DNA from 3 places in the Microbispora sp. NPDC049125 genome. Region 2 is predicted to be linked to each of the others. Evidence: predicted binding sites of a transcription regulator. Region 2 holds the regulator's gene; each other region holds the start of a gene.
What was found. Region 2 encodes HrcA, which represses chaperone genes, less so after heat shock. Its sites were predicted from a motif close to TTGGCACTCTCNNNNNGAGAGTGCCAA; they were not measured.
Positions count from the first base shown of each region.

Region 1 (6,243 bases), on a different contig from region 2:
CTGGGAGTACGCCCGGGGCTACGTGGACGGGGTGATCGACACGGAGGAGAGCCGCTGACCGTCGACGTCCGCGGCCAGCGCTTCGAGCAGCCGTACGACGTCGTCCGCCCCCCGCACCGGCTCCCGCCGGGCGAGCGCGTCAAGGACGGCGTCGGTGCGGCGTACGTCGCCCTCCACGTCGGCATCGCCGTACGACCCGAGGAGGCGTGCCGTACGACGACGTTTCGTGGTCACGCAATCGACTCCAACTCCGCCAGCTGCCGGAGCCTGGCCAGAGCGCGATGCTGGGCGACTCGGACAGCGCCTGGTGACATGCCGAGTACATTACCGGTCTCCTCGGCCGACAGGCCCGAGACCACCCGCAGGATGATGAGGTCGCGCTGGGTGTCCGGAAGCCGCGACAGCAGGTCGCGGGCGTGCTGCGCCTCGATGTAGCGCACCACGGTCTCCTCCGGGCCCGGGCCCTCGTCGGGGCCGTCGGGCAGGTCCTGGGTCGGCACGGCGCAGCGTACCGAGCTGCGCAGGGCGTCCGCCACCTTGTGGGACGCGATCCCGAAGACGAACGACGCGAACGGGCGGCCCATGTCGCGGTAACGCGGCAGCGCCGACAGCACCGCGATGCACACCTCTTGGGCCACGTCGTCGGCGATGTGGTAGTGACCAGAGACCCGGCCGAGCCTGGCCCGGCAGTAACGCACCACCATCGGGCGCAGATGTCCAAGCAGCGATTCGATCGCGCTGCGATCCCCCTGTACGGCAAGGCTGGTCAGTTCCCTGAGGTCGGACTCATCCGATCTCGTCGCAAGCCTTACCCCAGTTGTGGCGTCGGCGACGCATCCCTCGGTCACGTTAGGCATGATGCCCGCCACGATCGTTCATGTCGTCATGGTTAACGGCTACGGATTGGTCACATTGATGACGTGATAACAGTCTGTAATCAACCGAGCACAGCCTCGTTGGAACATTCCAACAAAATGGACAAATCGCTGATATTTGTCAGGGGATCTGACAGCTAAAAAGGCAGGGCCCCGCGAGGTTTGGCATTGTCACACATGGGGGAAGCGTCGGCAGTGCCGATCGGCCCCGCGCGCGAACGGCCCGGTTATGGCCGCCGACGAAGGCGGAAATAGGGGGAACGAGGGCGGCACGGGGGAACACGGGGGAACACGGGGGAACACGGCAGCGCGCCCCGTGCGGTCGCCGGGGGCGACGGGCACGGAGCGCGCTGTGGTGCGGAGAACCGCGGAGATTCTCGGTGAGACCGGTGGACCTCAGTGGCCGTGGCCGTGACCGTGACCGTGACCACCGGCGGCCTCGGCCTCCTCCTCGGGCTTGTCGACCACGAGGACCTCGGTCGTGAGCAGCATGCCGGCGATCGACGCGGCGTTCTGCACGGCCGAGCGGGTGACCTTGACCGGGTCGATGACGCCCTGGGCCACCAGGTCGCCGTACTCACCGGTGGCGGCGTTGAGACCGCTGCCCGGGTTCAGGTCCGCGATCTTCGCGGTGACGACGTACCCCTCGAGGCCGGCGTTCTCGGCGATCCAGCGGGCGGGCTCGACCAGCGCCTTGCGCACGATCGAGACACCGGTCGCCTCGTCGCCGGTCAGGCCCAGGTTGTCCAGCTCCTTGGACACGTGCACGAGCGCGGAGCCGCCGCCGGAGACGATGCCCTCCTCGATCGCGGCGCGCGTCGCGGAGATCGCGTCCTCCAGGCGGTGCTTCTTCTCCTTGAGCTCCACCTCGGTGGCCGCGCCGACCCGCAGCACGCAGACGCCGCCGGACAGCTTCGCCAGGCGCTCCTGCAGCTTCTCGCGGTCCCAGTCGGAGTCCGACTGCTCGATCGCGATCTTGATCTCGTTGACACGGTCCTGGATCGACTGGGCGTCGCCGGCGCCGTCGACGATCGTCGTGGTGTCCTTGTTGACCACGACGCGGCGCGCGGTGCCGAGCACGTCGAGGCCGACGTGCTCCAGCTTCAGGCCGACCTCCTCGCTGACGACCTCGCCGCCGGTGAGGACCGCGATGTCCTGCAGCATGGCCTTGCGACGGTCGCCGAACCCGGGGGCCTTGACGGCGACCGAGGTGAAGGTGCCACGGATCTTGTTGGTCACCAGGACGGCCAGGGCCTCGCCCTCGACGTCCTCGGCGATGACCAGGAGCTGACGCTTGGTCTGGGCGACCTTCTCCAGCAGGGGCAGGAAGTCGGCGATCGAGGAGATCTTGCCCTGGTGGATCAGGACGTAGGGCTCCTCGAGGACCGACTCCATGCGCTCGGAGTCGGTGACCATGTAGTGCGACAGGTAGCCCTTGTCGAACTGCAGGCCCTCGGTGAACTCCAGCTCCAGGCCCATGGCGTTGGACTCTTCGACGGTGATGACACCGTCCTTGCCCACCTTGTCGAACGCCTCGGCGATCAGGCCGCCGATCTTGGCGTCCTGCGCGGAGATCGTCGCGACGTGGGCGATCTCCTTCTTGTCCTCGACCTGGCGGGCGGTCTCCAGCAGCCGGTCGCTCACGGCCTTGGCGGCGCGGTCGATGCCGCGCTTGAGCGCCAGCGGCTGCGCGCCGGCGGCGACGTTGCGCAGGCCCTCGCGGACCATCGCCTGGGCCAGGACGGTCGCGGTGGTGGTGCCGTCGCCCGCGATGTCGTTGGTCTTGGTGGCGACTTCCTTGGCGAGCTGGGCGCCGAGGTTCTCGTACGGCTTGTCCAGCTCGACCTCACGCGCGATGGTGACACCGTCGTTCGTGATGGTCGGAGCGCCGAACTTCTTGTCGATGACGACGTTGCGGCCACGCGGGCCGAGGGTCACCTTGACGACGTCGGCGAGAGCGTTGACACCACGCTCGAGAGCGCGCCGCGCGTCCTCTTCGAACTGCAGGATCTTCGGCATTCACATCTCCTTATGGGAGCATCGGAGCCCCGGGCGCATGTGTCCCGGGGCTCCTCATGCTGTGCGCGGCTTACTTCTCGATGATGGCGAGCACGTCGCGCGCCGAGAGCACCAGGTACTCCTCGCCGCCGTACTTGACCTCGGTGCCGCCATACTTGCTGTAGAGGACGACGTCGCCCTCCTTGACGTCGAGCGGGATGCGCTTCTCGCCGTCCTCGTCCCAGTTGCCAGGACCCACGGCGAGCACACGGCCCTCCTGCGGCTTCTCCTTGGCGGTGTCCGGGATGACCAGACCGGAAGCGGTGGTCTGCTCGGCCTCAAGCGGCTGGACCACAATGCGGTCGCCGAGCGGCTTAACGGGAACCTTGGTGGCGGTCGTCACGATCGGACCTCCCCTTCAGATTGCGATGAATGAGCTGAAGAGGCGACCAGCGGCCTGCCGTCGCGGGTGTCAGACCTGTCTCGTCGCTGTTGGCACTCTCATGGCGAGAGTGCCAACACGAAACAGTATGCAAGGTCTGCGCGACAGTCAACACGAACCGGTGCCGCAGGTCAGCCCCGGCCCCCCAGTCTGAGCCAGGCGGCGGTGTCAGGCGGCAGCAACCCGCCGTCGAGGGGGCCGCTCGCCAGCAGGACGCCGTCGTACGGAGGCGGGGACACCGGCTCCCGCGACAGGTTGACGACGCACGCGAACCGATCGCCGCGGGCGAACGCGAGCACGCCGCGGGGGGCGGGCAGCCACGTCAGGCCGCCGGTCAGCCCGCGGCGCAGCCGGAGAGCGGCGCGGTAGAGCGCCAGCGTGGAGGACGGGTCCCGGCTCTGCGCCTCGGCGGTAAGGGACGCCCAGCCGGGCGGCTGCGGTAGCCAGGGCCTGCCCACGCCGAACCCGAAGGGCGGCCGGGTCCCCGACCAGGGCAGCGGCACGCGGCAGCCGTCACGGCCCTTGACCGTGCCGCCGGAGCGGGCCCACATCGGGTCGCGCAGCGCGTCGGCCGGCAGGTCCTCGACCTCCGGCAGGCCGAGCTCCTCACCCTGGTAGACGTACACGCTGCCGGGCAGCGCGGCGACGAGGAGCGCGGCGGCCCTGGCCCGGCGCAGCCCCAGGCCCTCGTCGTACGGCGTGCCGTGCGAGCGGGCGAAGTAGTCGGCGGAGTCGAACGCGGCGCCGTCCCGCCCGTATCGGGTGACCGGCCGGGGCACGTCGTGGTTGGACAGCACCCAGGTGGGCGGGGCCCCCACCGGCTCGTGGGTGGCGAGCGTCGTGTCGATCACCGCGCGCAGCGCGTCCGCCTCCCACGGGCAGGTCAGCATGGCGAAGTTGAAGGCGGTGTGCAGCTCGCCGGGGCGCAGATAGCGGGCCAGCCGGGCGGGGTCGGGCAGCCAGATCTCCCCGGCGAAGACCCGGTCGCCGGGGTAGGAGTCGGCGATCGCCCGCCAGGAGCGGTAGAGATCGTGCACACCCTCCTGGTCCTTCCACGGCAGGTAGCCGGGGTAGCCCGCGAGATCGGGCAGCCCTTCTGCCTTGACGAGGGCGGGTGCGACGTCGATCCGGAACCCGTCCGCTCCCCGGTCGAACCAGAAGCGGAGGGTCCGCTCGAAGTCGTCCCGCACGTCGGGATGGTTCCAGTTCAGGTCCGGCTGCTCCGGCGCGTAAAGGTGCAGGTACCACTCGCCGTCGCCGGTGGGGGACCAGGCCGGGCCGCCGAAGTTGCTGGGCCAGTCGTTGGGCGGCCGATCGCCGCCGCGGAACCAGAACCGCTCGCGGGCGGGTGACCCCGGGCCGGCCGCCAGGGCCTCCTGGAACCACGGATGCCGGTCGGAGCAGTGGTTGGGCACGATGTCGAGGAGAACGCGCATGCCGAGCGCGTGGGCCTCGCCGATCAGCTCCTCCGCCTCTCCGAGGGTGCCGAAGAGGGGGTCGACGTCGCGGTGGTCGGCCACGTCGTAACCGCCGTCGACCATGGGAGAGCGATACCACGGAGTGATCCACAACGCGTCGACGCCCAGCCGGGCGAGATAGGGCAGGCGTCCGCGCAGGCCCAGGAGATCCCCGACGCCGTCACCGTTCCCGTCGGCGAAACTGCGCGGGTAGACCTGGTAGATCGCGGCGGTCCTCCACCACTCGCCCCGCATCGTCGCCTCCTGGAGTTCGTCCGGTGAGGTCCGGCACGCCACGAATGCCCGGGCCCGGCGGGAGTATGCCCGGCCCGCGGAGGGCGGCCGAGGCGATAGCGTCAGGAAGCGTGGACGTGGAGGCGTTTCGCGCGTTGCTGGAGCCGGCCGGGCACAGGGCCCTGGCCGAGGCGGTGGAGGTCCTGGAGTCGGGCGCCGACCTCGTCGCGGCGGCGTCCGCACTCCGCCGCAGGCACCCGGCGGGCCTGGCGTCCGCCGCGCTCACCCAGGCCTCGCTGCGGCGGCGTGCCGAGGTGAAGTTCGGCGCCGACGCGGCGGTGATGTACTTCACCCCCCACGGCCTGGAACAGGCCACACGGGCGCCCGTCGCGGCCCACCGCGCCAAGCGTGCCCACCGGGTCTTCGCCGGCGCCGGAGCCGCCCCCGGAGCCGGTCCCGGTGCCGGGAAGGTGCTCGACGTCTGCTGCGGGATCGGCGGCGACCTCCTCGCGCTCGCCCGCGCCGGCTGCGCCGTCGACGCGGTCGACCTCGACCCGCTCACCGCCGAGATCGCCCGGGCCAACGCGGCGGCCCTCGGGCTTTCCGCCCGGGTCCTGGTCCGTACGGCGGACGCCGCGTCGGCCGACCCCTCGGCGTACGACCTGATGTTCGCCGACCCGGCGAGGCGCGGCGCGAGGGGGCGCACCTTCGATCCGATGGCCTACTCCCCCACCTGGCCGGCCGTGCTGGAGATGGCCTCCCGGGCGGCGGCCGCCTGCCTGAAGGTGGCTCCGGGCATCCCGTACGAGCTCCTCCCCGAAGGCGCGCAGGCCGAGTGGGTGTCGTACAAGGGGGAGGTCAAGGAGGCGGCGATCTGGCTCGGCACGGGGGAGACGGAGCGGCGGGCCACTCTGCTGCCCTCCGGCGCGACGCTGACGTCACGGGGGGCTGAGGCCGAGCCGGGGCCGGTGGGCCGCTACCTCTACGAGCCCGACGGGGCGGCCGTCCGGGCGCATCTCGTGGCGGAGATCGCGGAGATGGTCGGCGGCCGTTTGATCGACCCGCGGATCGCGTACATCACCGGAGACCGGCCGGTCGCCACCGAGTGGGCCGCCTGCTACGAGGTGACCGACGTCCTGCCCTTCTCGCTCAAGCGGCTGCGCGCCGCCTTGAGGGAGCGGGGGACGGGGTCGGTCACCATCAAGAAGCGAGGCTCCGCCGTGGACGTCGAGCGGCT
Region 1 is NZ_JBEZDW010000006.1:306,101-312,343, reverse strand. Features, by position in the region: gene AB0B72_RS10700 (DUF5319 domain-containing protein) at 1-58, shown strand, start outside; gene AB0B72_RS10695 (hypothetical protein) at 19-234, opposite strand; gene AB0B72_RS10690 (sigma-70 family RNA polymerase sigma factor) at 231-857, opposite strand; gene groL (chaperonin GroEL) at 1,272-2,894, opposite strand; gene groES (co-chaperone GroES) at 2,965-3,279, opposite strand; gene AB0B72_RS10675 (glycoside hydrolase family 13 protein) at 3,447-5,027, opposite strand; gene AB0B72_RS10670 (methyltransferase domain-containing protein) at 5,138-6,243, shown strand, end outside.
Region 1: groES (co-chaperone GroES) is a predicted target of HrcA. The motif match lies at 3,366-3,392, and genes of this name have one in related genera.

Region 2 (6,243 bases):
CGTAGATCCTGCTGCCCTTGGCCACCTGAGCCCGCAGGCCGCCGACCGCGATCGACCCCGAGGCGCTCCGCGCGGGGCCGGACGGCCCGGCGGACGGCCGTACGAGCGTGACCGGCCTGCCCTCCAGGAGGAACGCGGCGGGCGTCAGCGGGAAGACCCTCCGCCGGCCGAACCGGTCCTCCAGCGTGACGGCCTCCTTGTCGCAGGCCACCACCGCGCCGCAGAAGCGGCCCTCCGCGTCCTCGACCACGAGGTCGTTCTCCGCCGGAACCTCGGGGATCTGCCCCCGCTTGGGGCGCCGCCAATCACCGGAAAGCACGTCCCGCCCATACATGCCGGGAACGCTAGCAAACCGGCGGCCCGCCGTAGGGCGTCACCGGGCCATGCGCCGCGCGCCGGCGCGCCGTGCGAGGACGACGACCGTCACGACCACGGCGGCGAGCAGGCCGAGGAACGGCAGCGCCAGGAACGCGGCGCCGCCGGCCGGCGGGCCCGCGCCGGCGGCGAGCTCCTTGCCGACGCCGAACGTGACGCCGTCGCCCTCGCAGGTCACCTGGTACGGCCCGGCCGCCGGGACGGCGACGGCGAACAGCGGCTCCCAGTCGGTGCCCCCGGCGGAGAGCCGCTGGGACGTCGTAGGCCTGGTGAGCTTGATCCGCGCGTCCTGCCCGTCTCCGACCTGGCACTTCACGTCCGTGGGCTCGTCGGCGCTGGCGTAGATCGCCGGGTGGGCCTCGGGGTCGAGGGTGACCTCGACCGTCTGGTCTCCGGCGAAGGTGGTCCCCGGCGCGATGTCGTCGATCGTGGTGAACAGGCCCCCGGCGAAGCCGCCGGCACCCGCGAAGAGCAACACGGCGAACAGCACCCAGGCGAGCGCGACCCACAGGAGCCGCTCACCGGGGGCGAAGGACGCGCCGGGAGGGCCGGCCCGGCCCGGCGCGGAGGCACGGGGCAGCCGGAGGGTGGCCGGACCCGGGTAACGATCATCGTTCATGGACGGAACGTTCGCCTATGTGACTTGTAAGCGATTTGCAGTCGGCTTGTCCCCGATGTCCTCGGCGTTATCGCACGCCACGGCTGGGGGCCGTACACTTGGCACTCGGGAACACAGAGTGCCAGAGTGGGTGTTTCCACGCGCAGGGAGGTGACACTTTGCTCGACGACCGCAAGCTGGCGGTGCTCCGTGCCATCGTCGAGGACTACGTGTCCACCAACGAGCCGGTCGGGTCGAAGGCCCTCGTGGACCGGCACAACCTCGGCGTCTCCCCGGCGACCATCCGCAACGACATGGCGGCGCTGGAGGAGCAGGGATACATCGCGCAACCCCACACGAGCGCCGGCCGGGTCCCGACCGACAAGGGATACCGCCTGTTCGTCGACCGCCTGTCGCAGATCAAGCCGCTGTCCGGCGCCGAGCGCAGGGCGATCGAGACGTTCCTCGCCGGGGCCGTCGACCTCGACGAGATCGTCATGCGGACGGTGCGGCTGCTGGCGCAGCTCACGCGGCAGGTCGCCGTCGTGCAGTACCCCTCACTCACCCGCTCGTCGGTCCGGCACGTCGAGATCGTGCCGCTGTCCGAGCGGCGGGTCATGCTCGTCCTGATCCTCAACACGGGCCGGGTGGAGCAGCGGGTCGTGGACCTCCCCGAGGAGGTCGCCGACGAGCGCATCGCCAATCTGCGCGCGGTGCTCAACGGCTGCCTGGACGGCTGCGGGCTGTCCCGGGTGCCGGAGACCGTCGCCGACGTGCCCGAGCGGCTCCCCGCCGAGGACAGGCAGGTCGCGGCGACCATACTTTCCGTGCTGCTCGAGACGCTGGTCGAGCGGCACGAGGAGAAACTCGTCTTCGGCGGCACGGCCAACCTGGCGGCGGCCGACTTCAGCGTGGGCCTGCGCGACGTGCTGGAGGCGCTGGAGGAGCAGGTCGTGCTCATCCGCCTGCTGGGCGAGACGCACGGCATGTCCGAGCTGACCGTCAGGATCGGCTCGGAGAACCCGTACAGCGGCCTGCGCGGCACCTCTATCGTCGCCGCGGGGTACGGTTCGGGCGACAAGGAACTGGCCCGGCTCGGAGTGCTGGGCCCGACACGAATGGACTATCCGGTGACGATGGGTGCGGTTCGCGCCGTGGCGCGCTACGTCGGCCAGATCCTGGCGGGGTCATAAGTGTCCAAGGACTACTACGCGACCCTCGGGGTCCGCCGTGACGCCAGCCCGGAAGAGATCAAGAAGGCGTATCGCCGACTCGCACGCGAGCTCCACCCGGACGTCAACCCCGATCCGGAGACCCAGGAGCGGTTCAAGGAGATCACCCAGGCGTACGAGGTGCTCTCCGACGCGGGCAAGCGCCGGATGTACGACATGGGGGCCGACCCCTTCGGCGGCTCGGGCGCGGGCGCCGGAGCCGGCGGTTTCGGGGCGGGCTTCCCGTTCAGCGACATCATGGACGCCTTCTTCGGCTCGTCCGGCGGCGGCCGCGGGCCGCGGTCCCGCGCCCGGCGCGGCCGCAACGCGACCATCCGGGTGGAGCTCGACCTGGCGGAGGCCGGGTTCGGCACGACCCGTGAGATCGTCGTCGACACGGCCGTCGTCTGCGACGTCTGCCAGGGCTCGGGCGCCGCGGCCGGCACCCACCCCGACACCTGTGACATGTGCCACGGCCGCGGCGAGGTCTCCCAGGTGACCCGCTCGTTCCTGGGGCAGGTCATGACCTCCCGCCCGTGCCCCCAGTGCGGCGGCTTCGGCAGCGTGATCCGCCACCCCTGCCTGGAGTGCTCCGGCGAGGGGCGGGTCAGGACCCGGCGCACGATCAAGGTCAGGATCCCCGCGGGCGTCGAGGACGGCACGCACATCCAGCTCGCGGGCGAGGGCGAGGTCGGCCCAGGCGGCGGCCCTCCCGGCGACCTGTTCCTGGAGATCGTCGAGCGGCCCCACCAGACGTTCGAACGGCGCGGCGACGACCTGCACTGCACCGTGACGATCCCGATGACCGCGGCGGCGCTCGGCACCTCGCTGTCCATCGAGACGCTCGACGGCGCCGAGGAGGTCGACCTGCGCCCCGGCACCCAGGCCGGCCAGATCATCCCCCTGTACGGCAGGGGCGTCCAGCGGCTCAACGAGACCGGCCGGGGCGACCTGCTGATCCACGTGACCGTCGAGACCCCCACAAAGCTGGACCCGCAGCAGGAGGAGCTGCTCAAGGAGCTGTCGAAGCTGCGGGGGGAGGAGCGGGCGCCCGGCAAGTTCACCCCCGGGCAGCAGGGCTTCTTCTCGCGGCTCCGGGACGCCTTCAACGGCCGCTGACGCGCCCGTCACATGAGCGTTCCCCTGTTCCTCTCGGACGCCGCCCGCCCGGGCGAGGGCGAGCCCGCGGGCCGGATCGTCCTCGACGGCCCGGAGGGCCGTCACGCGGCCGCCGTGCGACGGCTGCGCCCCGGTGAGCGTGTCGACCTCACCGACGGCGCCGGCCGGGTGGCGGAGTGCGTAGTGGCGGCGGCGGGCAAGGAGTCGCTGACCCTGGACGTGCTGCGCAGGTTCGAGGCGCCGGCGCCCCGCCCCCGCCTGGTCGTGGTGCAGGGCCTGCCCAAGGGCGACCGGGGCGAGCTCGCGGTCGAGATGATGACCGAGGCCGGCGTCGACGTGATCGTGCCCTGGGCCGCCACGCGATGCGTCACGCAGTGGAAGGGCGACCGGGCCGCCAAGGGGCTGGCCCGCTGGCGGGGCACGGCCCGTGAGGCGGCCAAGCAGGCCCGCCGCTTCCATCTGCCGGAGGTGGCCGAGCAGGTCACCACGGCCCAGGCCGCCGAGCTGATCCGGGGGGCGGCGCTGGCGGTCGTGCTGCACGAGGAGGCCGCCGAGCCGCTGAGCCGCCTCCCGCTGCCGTCCGCCGAGGATCGCGGCGACATCGTCGTCGTGGTCGGCCCCGAGGGCGGCGTGGCCGAGGAGGAGATCGCCGGCTTCCGGGCCGCGGGAGCCGTACCGGCCCTGCTCGGGCCCACCGTGCTGCGCACGTCGACCGCGGGGGTCGCGGCGGCGGCGGTCCTGCTGTCCCGCTGCGGCCGCTGGTGATCTGAGGTCGCGCCGCCCGCCAAGGGGCGTACGCCGTCGCTGTGACGCCGGGCTCTAGGACGCCGGGGTCTCCTCGGCCGCCTGGGAGGTCGGAGTCTCCGTGGGCGTGTCCGCGGGAGTGGGCGTCGGGCTGGGCGTCAGCGAGACGGTCGGGCCCGCCGTCGGCGTCGACGGCGTGGTGGGCCTCGGCGTCGTCGGCTGGGAGGTCTCCCTCGGGGAGCACGTCGGCGAGACGGTCGCGTCCGGCTCGACCACTCCGGCGGTGGGCGAGGGGCAGGGATGGGGTCTCGCCGGGTTGGGCTTGGCGGTCGGGCCCGTCTTGTGCGACGGCAGCGGCGACGCGTGGGCGCGAGGGCTCGCCGAGGCGATCGGCGGCACCACCCCCGGCGGGGTCGCCATCGGCGGCCGGGTCACGGACGAGGTGCCTGTGTCGGGCGGCTGGTTCTCTCCTCCGTTCGCCGGGGCGATGCCCACGGTCTCGGCGACCTGGGTCCGCAGGTCGGGGATGACCATCACGACCGTGCCCGCCACGAGCACGGCTCCGGCCGCGGACGCCCCGATCCGCCACCAGGGCATCCCGCGCAGGCCGAACAGGCCGCGCCGGCTGTCGATCCGCGTGCGGATGATCTCCAGTCCTTCGGGAGACGGCACGACCGAGTCCGCCTCCGCGCGCATTGCACGGCGGAGCAACTCGCCGTACTCGTCGTCGGGCGGGAAGTTCATGAGAACTGCTCCAGTGCCATCCGTAGTGCGGCCATGCCGCGGGCCGTGTGACTCTTCACCGCGCCCTTGCTGATGCCCATCGCGTGCGCGATCTCGGCTTCCGACAGGTCACCGTAGTACCGCAGCACCAGCGCCTCGCGCTGCCGGGTGGGCAGACCGCGGAGCGCCTCGATGACGGCGGAGCGCTCGAGCTCGCCGATGGCCCCGTTCTCCGCGCTCGGCGCGTCGGGGAGCCCCTTCGGGGCGTACTTCTCGACGACCGCGCGATGACGCAGCACGGAACGGGATCGGTTGACGACCGATTGGCGCAGGTAGGCGAGTGCCTTGTCGGTGTCCCTCAGCCTGCGCCACGCGCCGTGAATGGCGACGAACGCGTCCTGAACGACCTCTTCCGCGCTGGCCACGTCGCGCACCAGCAACACGGCGAGACGCACCAGTGACCGATAGTGGGCGCTGTAAAGCGCCGTCACGGCCATGTCGGCGTCCCACCCGACGGGCACCGCCCCCAGCGACCTGTCGGCCACGAGGGTCTCGGTGGTCACGTCTATAGGACGCTCGTCATTCCCGGAGGGTTTACGCTCTTCCGAATCATTAGGGGGCATGACCCAGTGGTGTCCTCGCCCGACACTAGGGGTGTTTTTTTCTGGTGCAGTGTCGCACACCCACATTAGCCCGGGGGATCTTTACCGTCATCATCAAGCGGCGCAGGCTAGTCTTTCGCTCGTGAGCGACTGCCTGTTCTGCAAGATCGTGGCCAAGGAGGTCCCGGCGGACGTCGTCATGGACACCGCCAGGACGCTCGCCTTCCGGGACGTCAACCCGCAGGCCCCGACCCACGTTCTGGTCATCCCCAAAGCCCATCACGAGAACGCCGCGGCGCTCGCCGCCGTCGACGACGGCCTGGCGGACGACCTCCTCACCACCTGCCACGCGGTGGCCGTGCAGGAGGGCGTGGCCGGCTCGGGCTACCGGGTGGTGCTCAACACCGGGCCGGGCGCGGGGCAGACCGTCTTCCACGTTCACGCCCACGTGATCGGGGGCCGGAGCCTCGCATGGCCCCCCGGGTGAGCGGCTAGCATGAGAGGGAACTCAAGGGAGGCGATCGGGCCCCTAGGGCCGCCCATGTCCGAGTCACACAACACCCACAAGACCCAGGCGAAGGTAGTCATCCCCGAGGGGCGGGCGATGGTCAGCCTGCTCGGCTCGCGGGACGAGCTCCTGCGGGTCATCGAGAACGCCTTCAGCGCCGACATCCACGTGCGCGGCAACGAGATCACCATCACCGGCAGCCCGGAGGAGAGCGGAGTCGTCGTCCGCCTCTTCGAGGAGCTGGTGGAGCTGGTCGGCTCGGGCGCCGAGCTCACCCCCGACGCGGTCGAGCGCAGCATCGCGATGCTGCGGATGACCACCGACCGTCCCGCGGAGATCCTGTCGCTGGACATCCTGTCCGCG
Region 2 is NZ_JBEZDW010000021.1:84,587-90,829, forward strand. Features, by position in the region: gene AB0B72_RS23730 (DUF3097 domain-containing protein) at 1-334, opposite strand, end outside; gene AB0B72_RS23735 (hypothetical protein) at 374-994, opposite strand; gene hrcA (heat-inducible transcriptional repressor HrcA) at 1,153-2,166, shown strand; gene dnaJ (molecular chaperone DnaJ) at 2,167-3,303, shown strand; gene AB0B72_RS23750 (16S rRNA (uracil(1498)-N(3))-methyltransferase) at 3,316-4,068, shown strand; gene AB0B72_RS23755 (hypothetical protein) at 4,123-4,791, opposite strand; gene AB0B72_RS23760 (SigE family RNA polymerase sigma factor) at 4,788-5,267, opposite strand; gene AB0B72_RS23765 (histidine triad nucleotide-binding protein) at 5,515-5,859, shown strand; gene AB0B72_RS23770 (PhoH family protein) at 5,914-6,243, shown strand, end outside.

Region 3 (6,243 bases), on a different contig from region 2:
GCCGAGCAGGTCGAGGGTGGCGTTCTCGAGCTTGAGACCGACCTCCTCGGAGACGACCTGGCCACCGGTGAGGATGGCGATGTCGCCCAGCATGGCCTTGCGGCGGTCACCGAAGCCGGGGGCCTTCACGGCCACGGACTTGAACAGGCCGCGGATCTTGTTGACGACCAGGGTCGCCAGGGCCTCGCCCTCGACGTCCTCGGCGATGATGACCAGGGGCTTGCCAGACTGCACGACCTTGTCGAGCAGCGGGAGCAGGTCCTTGTTCGCCGAGACCTTCGAGTTGACGATGAGGATGTAGGGGTCTTCGAAGACCGCCTCCATGCGCTCGGGGTCGGTCACGAAGTACCCGGACACGTAACCCTTGTCGAAGCGCATGCCCTCGGTGAGCTCAAGCTCGAGGCCGAAGGTGTTGCTCTCCTCGACGGTGATGACGCCTTCCTTGCCGACCTTGTCCATCGCCTCGGCGATGAGCGCGCCGATCTCGGGGTCGGCGGCGGAGATGGAGGCGGTGGAAGCGATCTGCTCCTTGGTCTCCACGTCCTTGGCGAGCTTGGACAGCTCCTCGCTCACGCGCTCGACCGCCGCCTCGATGCCCTTCTTCAGGGCCATCGGGTTGGCGCCGGCGGCGACGTTGCGCAGGCCCTCGCGGACCAGCGCCTGGGCGAGCACGGTGGCCGTGGTGGTGCCGTCACCCGCGACGTCGTCGGTCTTCTTCGCGACTTCCTTGACCAGCTCGGCGCCGATCTTCTCCCACGGGTCCTCGAGCTCGATCTCCTTCGCGATGGAGACGCCGTCGTTGGTGATCGTGGGAGCGCCCCACTTCTTCTCCAGCACGACGTTGCGGCCCTTCGGGCCGAGAGTCACCTTCACGGCGTCGGCGAGCTGGTTCATACCGCGCTCGAGACCGCGCCGGGCGTCCTCGTCAAACGCGATCATCTTGGCTGCCATAAGGCTAGACCTCCCAGTAGCAGGGTGGCTTCAGCGGACCGAGCCGACGCCCGCGACGGCATGGGCCCGCTTTCCCTACTACGAGCCCCATCGCCCCGATCCCGATTGTTGTCACTCTCGACCTCAGAGTGCCAAACAAGTATTTAGCACTCTACCCCTGCGAGTGCAAGCGGAAGCCATGCTGACCAGGTTGGACAAGATGTCCAGCTATGTCGGAGGCCCGGCCCGCGCGTGGCGGGCCGGGCCTCCGGATGGTCCATGACGGCTCAGACGGCCCGGACAGCCTCCGCCTGGGGGCCCTTCTGACCCTGCGTGATGTCGAACTCCACCCGCTGACCCTGCTCGAGGGCCTTGTAACCGTCCATCATGATTGCCGAGTAATGGACGAACACGTCCTTACCACCGTCTACCGCGATGAAGCCGTAGCCCTTGTCCGCGTTAAACCATTTGACGGTGCCCTGCGCCACTTTCCGACTCCTCTTGCTGGGCTGGGGACCACACACAAGAAGCCCCCGGTTTCGTCGATCGTCATCGACCATACCCGTGTCAAGGCGTAGGACAACAGAGTCAATCCGCAAACTACACGACACCGTTCGCTGAAAGCGGGATCGGGCCTTATTCGGTTTAGTACGCGATAGTTGAGAATTGCATCATATGCGGATAGGCCTCTCAACTTCGGCAACGATAGAAGCCCATGTCAGGTGCTCGCACCCGGCGTAACGGCTCAGCCTCCCGCGACGGCGGGGATGACCGAGACCTGCACGCCATCCGGCGTGGGTGTGTCCAGTCCCTCAGAGAATCGGACGTCCTCTTCCCCTACGTAGACGTTGACAAAACGCCGCAGCTTGCCCGTTTCGTCGAGGATCCTTCCCCCGATGCCGGGGTAGTCGGCGTCCAGCTTCTGGAGGACCTCGCGGAGCGTTCCTCCCTCTCCCGACACCTCCGCGACCCCGTTGGTATACGTACGCAGAATCGTCGGAATCCGCACGGAAACGCTCATTGCTGTCTCGCTTTCGTTGCTCGATATGGGTTTCGGGAAGCGTATTCAGTTGGCGAAAGCCGTACGGAACGCGTCGAGGGAGGGACGGATGACGGCGGCGGGCCGCGCGTGGGAGGCGACGGCGTCGAGCGTCTTCAGCCCGTCCCCCGTGTTGAGCACGACGGTCTCCGCATCGGGGTCGAGCCGGCCGTCGCGAGCCAGCTTGCGCAGCACACCGACCGTGACGCCGCCGGCGGTCTCGGCGAAGATCCCCTCGGTGCGGGCCAGCAGGCGCATGGCGTCGACCACCTCGCCGTCGTTCACGTCCTCCACGGCGCCGCCCGTGCGCCGGGCGATGTCGAGCACGTACGGCCCGTCGGCGGGGTTGCCGATGGCGAGCGACTTGGCGATGGTGTTCGGCTTGACCGGCTGCACCACGTCGTGCCCCGCCTTGAACGCTCCCGAGACCGGGGAGCAGCCCTCGGCCTGGGCCCCGAAGATCCGGTACGGCCGGTCCTCCACGAGACCGAGCTTGATGAGCTCCCGGAAGCCCTTGTCCACCTTCGTGAGCTGCGAGCCCGACGCCACCGGGATGACGATCTGGTCGGGCAGCCGCCAGCCGAGCTGCTCGGCGATCTCGAAGGCCAGCGTCTTGGAGCCCTCGGCGTAGTACGGCCGGAGGTTGACGTTGACGAAGCCCCACTTCTCGCCCAGCTCGTCGCCGATGAGCTCGGAGCAGAAGCGGTTCACCTCGTCGTAGGTGCCGTCGATCCCCACCACGCGGCCGCCGTACGCCGCAGCCATGGTGATCTTGGCCTCTTCGAGGTCGGAGGGGATGAAGACGCAGGAGTCGAGCCCCGCGCGGGCCGCGGCGGCGCCGACCGCCCCGGCGAGGTTGCCGGTGGAGGAGCACGACAGCGTGTGGAAGCCGAAGTTGCGCGCCGCCTCAAGCGCGATGGCCACGACGCGGTCCTTGAACGAGTGGGTGGGGTTGCCCGAGTCGTCCTTGACGTGCAGGGAGCGGAGCCCGAGCTCGGCCGCCAGCCGGTCGGCCTTCACGAGCTTGGTCCAGCCGGGCTGGAGATTGGGCTTGTCCAGCACGCCGGCGGGGACGGGGAGCAGGCATCGGTACCGCCAGATGTTCGCCGGGCCGGACTCGATGTCCTCCCGGCGCACCTGTCCGAAGTCGTAGGCCACCTCAAGTGGCCCGAAACACTCGGTACAGGCGAAGATCGGCCCGAGATCGTAGAGGGTTCCGCATTCGCGGCAGGAGAGCCCCTTCGCGGGGCCGAACTCGGGAGCGTCGGTGTGCGCCATGAAGCGAGGCCTTTCCCTCATCTTCGCTCGCGGCCACCTTGGTCGCGAGCCGGAATTGGCACCTGTCCCGGCCGGGCCTCGTGGACACGAGATCGGTCACCGGGAAGGTTGCCGGGGCTTCGCAGGGCCGGTCCCTCCACCCCTCTGGATGAGCATCTTCAGTTGTCACCTGTCGCGAGACAGGTCTTCAGCACTGTACCTCGCCGTCCCCGTTGTCCGTTCCGCTGTCTCGAAAGGCGAGATGGGACGTGTCAGCCGTACGCCTCGCCGAGCGCGGCCTGCACGTACTTGCGGGCCTGGTGGATGCGCGACTTGACCGTTCCCAGGGGGATTCCGAGCTGGTCGGCCACCTCGGAGTAGTCGAGCTGGCAGATGTCGCGCAGCACGAGCGCCTGGGCGAGCTCGGGCCTCTCCGCCTCCAGGGACTCCATGGCGTCGAGCAGGTCGAGCCGCGACCCGGCGATGACGCTGACCCGGTGCGGGTCGGGACGCTGGTCGGGCAGCTCCTCCGCCTGCTCGGACGCGCGGCGCTTGAGCGTGCGGTAGGTGGTCCTGGCGCAGTTGACGGTCACGATGTGCAGCCACGTGCTGAACTTCGCGCGCCCCTCGAACCTGGCGATGTTGCGGGCCACCGCCAGCAGCGTGTCCTGGCAGGCCTCCTCCGCGTCCTGCCGGTACGGTAGAAGGCGCTCGCAGTGCCGCAGCACGTCGGGCTCGATCCGGCGGAGAAGCTCGCCGAGCGCACGGTGATCACCCTGAGCGGCCGATCGGGCCAGGTCCTCGGTCGTGTCGTCCAGTGCCATGCCGAACCAAGCCTTTCCCCAATCGCTGACATCCTATTGCCCGCTGTCGGCTTTTAATTAATCTTCCGGCATGCGCGCCCGCTCAGCCCCGGGGAGCCGAACCATGAGCAGCACCGTCCTGATCGCCTCCAACAGAGGGCCGGTCTCCTTCACACTGTCGGACGACGGCGCACTGACCATGCGCAGAGGCGGGGGCGGGCTCGTATCGGGCCTGTCGGAGGTGGTCGGCGACTCCCCCGCCGTGTGGGTCTGCGCCGCGCTGTCCGACGGAGACAGGGGCGCCGTGCGCCTCGCCCCCGGCGGCCGGCTGGACCAGGCGTTCGACACCGGCCCGGTCCGGATGCTGGACATCCCCCCGGCGATCTTCCACCGGGCCTACAACGCCGTGGCCAACTCCACCCTGTGGTTCGTCAACCACCTGCTGTACAACACGCCCCAGTCGCCGCAGTTCGGCACCCGCTTCCGGCGGGAGTGGGAGTCGTACCGCGACTACAACGGGGCGTTCGCGTTCGCGCTGGCCGAGGAGGCGGCGCACGGGGCGCGGGTGATGGTGCAGGACTACCACCTGACCCTCACTCCCGCGATGCTCCGGGTGGAGCGGCCCGATCTGCGCATCGCGCACTTCTCCCACACCCCCTGGGCGCCGCCGGAGTACTTCTCGCTGCTCCCCGACGACGTCGCGGCCGAGGTGCTGTCGGGGATCCTCGGGGCCGACCACGCCGGCTTCCTCACCGCGCGGTGGGCCCGCGCGTTCATGGACTGCTGCGAGGCCTTCCTCGGCGCCCAGGTGGACCACGGCGCCCGCACGGTCGCGTACGAGGGCAGGACCACCAGGATCGGCGTCCACCCGCTCGGCGTGAACGGAGAGGCGCTGCGCGAACGGGCGGCCGAGCCCGACGTCGAGTCGCACATGGCGGCGATCAGGGCCCTCGTGGGCGACCGGAGGCTGATCGTGCGGATCGACCGCACCGAGCTGTCCAAGAACATCGTGCGGGGGCTGACGGCCTACCGGGAGTTCCTGGCCGCGCATCCCGAGTGGCACGGCAAGGTCGTGCACCTCGCGTTCGCCTACCCGTCCCGGCACGACCTGCCCGAGTACCGCGAGTACACCGCCGCGGTGCAGCGGTGCGCCAAGGAGATCGAGGACGAGTACGCCACCGAGGACTGGGACCCTCTGATCCTCAACGTCCACGACGACTACCCCCGGTCGCTGGCGGCGTACCGGCTGGCCGACGTGCTGCTCGTCAACCCCATCCGGGACGGCATGAACCTGGTGGCCAAGGAGGGCCCGATCCTGTCCCCGCGCTGCGCGCTCGTGCTGTCGCGCGAGGCCGGCGCGGCCGTCGAGCTCGGGGCCGACTCGCTGCTGGTCAACCCCTTCGACGTGACGGGCACGGCGGCCGCCCTGCACGAGGCGCTCATCCTGCCCGAGGAGGAGCGGGTAAAGCGGTGCGCCCGGCTGCGCGAGGCGGCCACGGCCCTGCCGCCGCAGCGCTGGTTCGAGGACCAGCTGGCCGCCCTCTGGTGACGTGGGGCCGGCGTCAGTTCCACGACGCGTGCTTGAGGATGGCGCTCAGCCCCGGGGTGTTCCACTGGTCGATGACCAGGATCTTGGACTTCGGCAGGTACCACTCCCGCTGCGTGTAGTGGCCCTTCACCTTGTACGTCGTCATGGACACGCAGGTGCCCGACCACTCGCGGTAGTAGGCCTTGTGGCCGGGGCCGATCTGGCGCAGCCCCTTGCCCGCCGGCTTCATCTGCCCGATGTAGAGCCGCTTGTCGTACGGGCAGGGCCCGACGTCGGTGGCCGGATAGAACGGGCCGTCAGGGCTGTACGGCCGGAACAGCTCGTGGCCCACCTTGAGCGCCTTGGGCCCCATGACCCAGAAGCTGTGGCAGCCGGAGTCGCGGAAGCCGAACGTGTCCGTGCGGAAGGGCGGGCACGGGCCGGTGATCACTCGCAGCCAGTCCTTCTGCCGCTCGACGATCTTCCAGGTCTTCGGAATGGTCAGGGTGAGGCCCTTGCGCAGGTGGAGCTGCTTGGTGCTCCCGCTGTCGCTCGCGAAGGCCGCCGCGGGGCTCGCGGCCACGCTCGCCAGCACGGCGAGGCCGGCCAGGCCGGCCGTGATCGTCTTGTTCGGCATGCCCGCAGGCTAGGCCCCGGCGCTTGCAGAACGCTTGCCGATCGCTTCG
Region 3 is NZ_JBEZDW010000029.1:92,870-99,112, forward strand. Features, by position in the region: gene groL (chaperonin GroEL) at 1-951, opposite strand, end outside; gene AB0B72_RS28620 (cold-shock protein) at 1,218-1,418, opposite strand; gene AB0B72_RS28625 (MoaD/ThiS family protein) at 1,676-1,951, opposite strand; gene thrC (threonine synthase) at 1,997-3,247, opposite strand; SAM riboswitch class I at 3,262-3,402, opposite strand; gene AB0B72_RS28635 (RNA polymerase sigma factor) at 3,499-4,050, opposite strand; gene AB0B72_RS28640 (trehalose-6-phosphate synthase) at 4,154-5,578, shown strand; gene AB0B72_RS28645 (hypothetical protein) at 5,592-6,194, opposite strand; gene otsB (trehalose-phosphatase) at 6,204-6,243, opposite strand, start outside.
Region 3: groL (chaperonin GroEL) is a predicted target of HrcA. The motif match lies at 1,060-1,086, and genes of this name have one in related genera.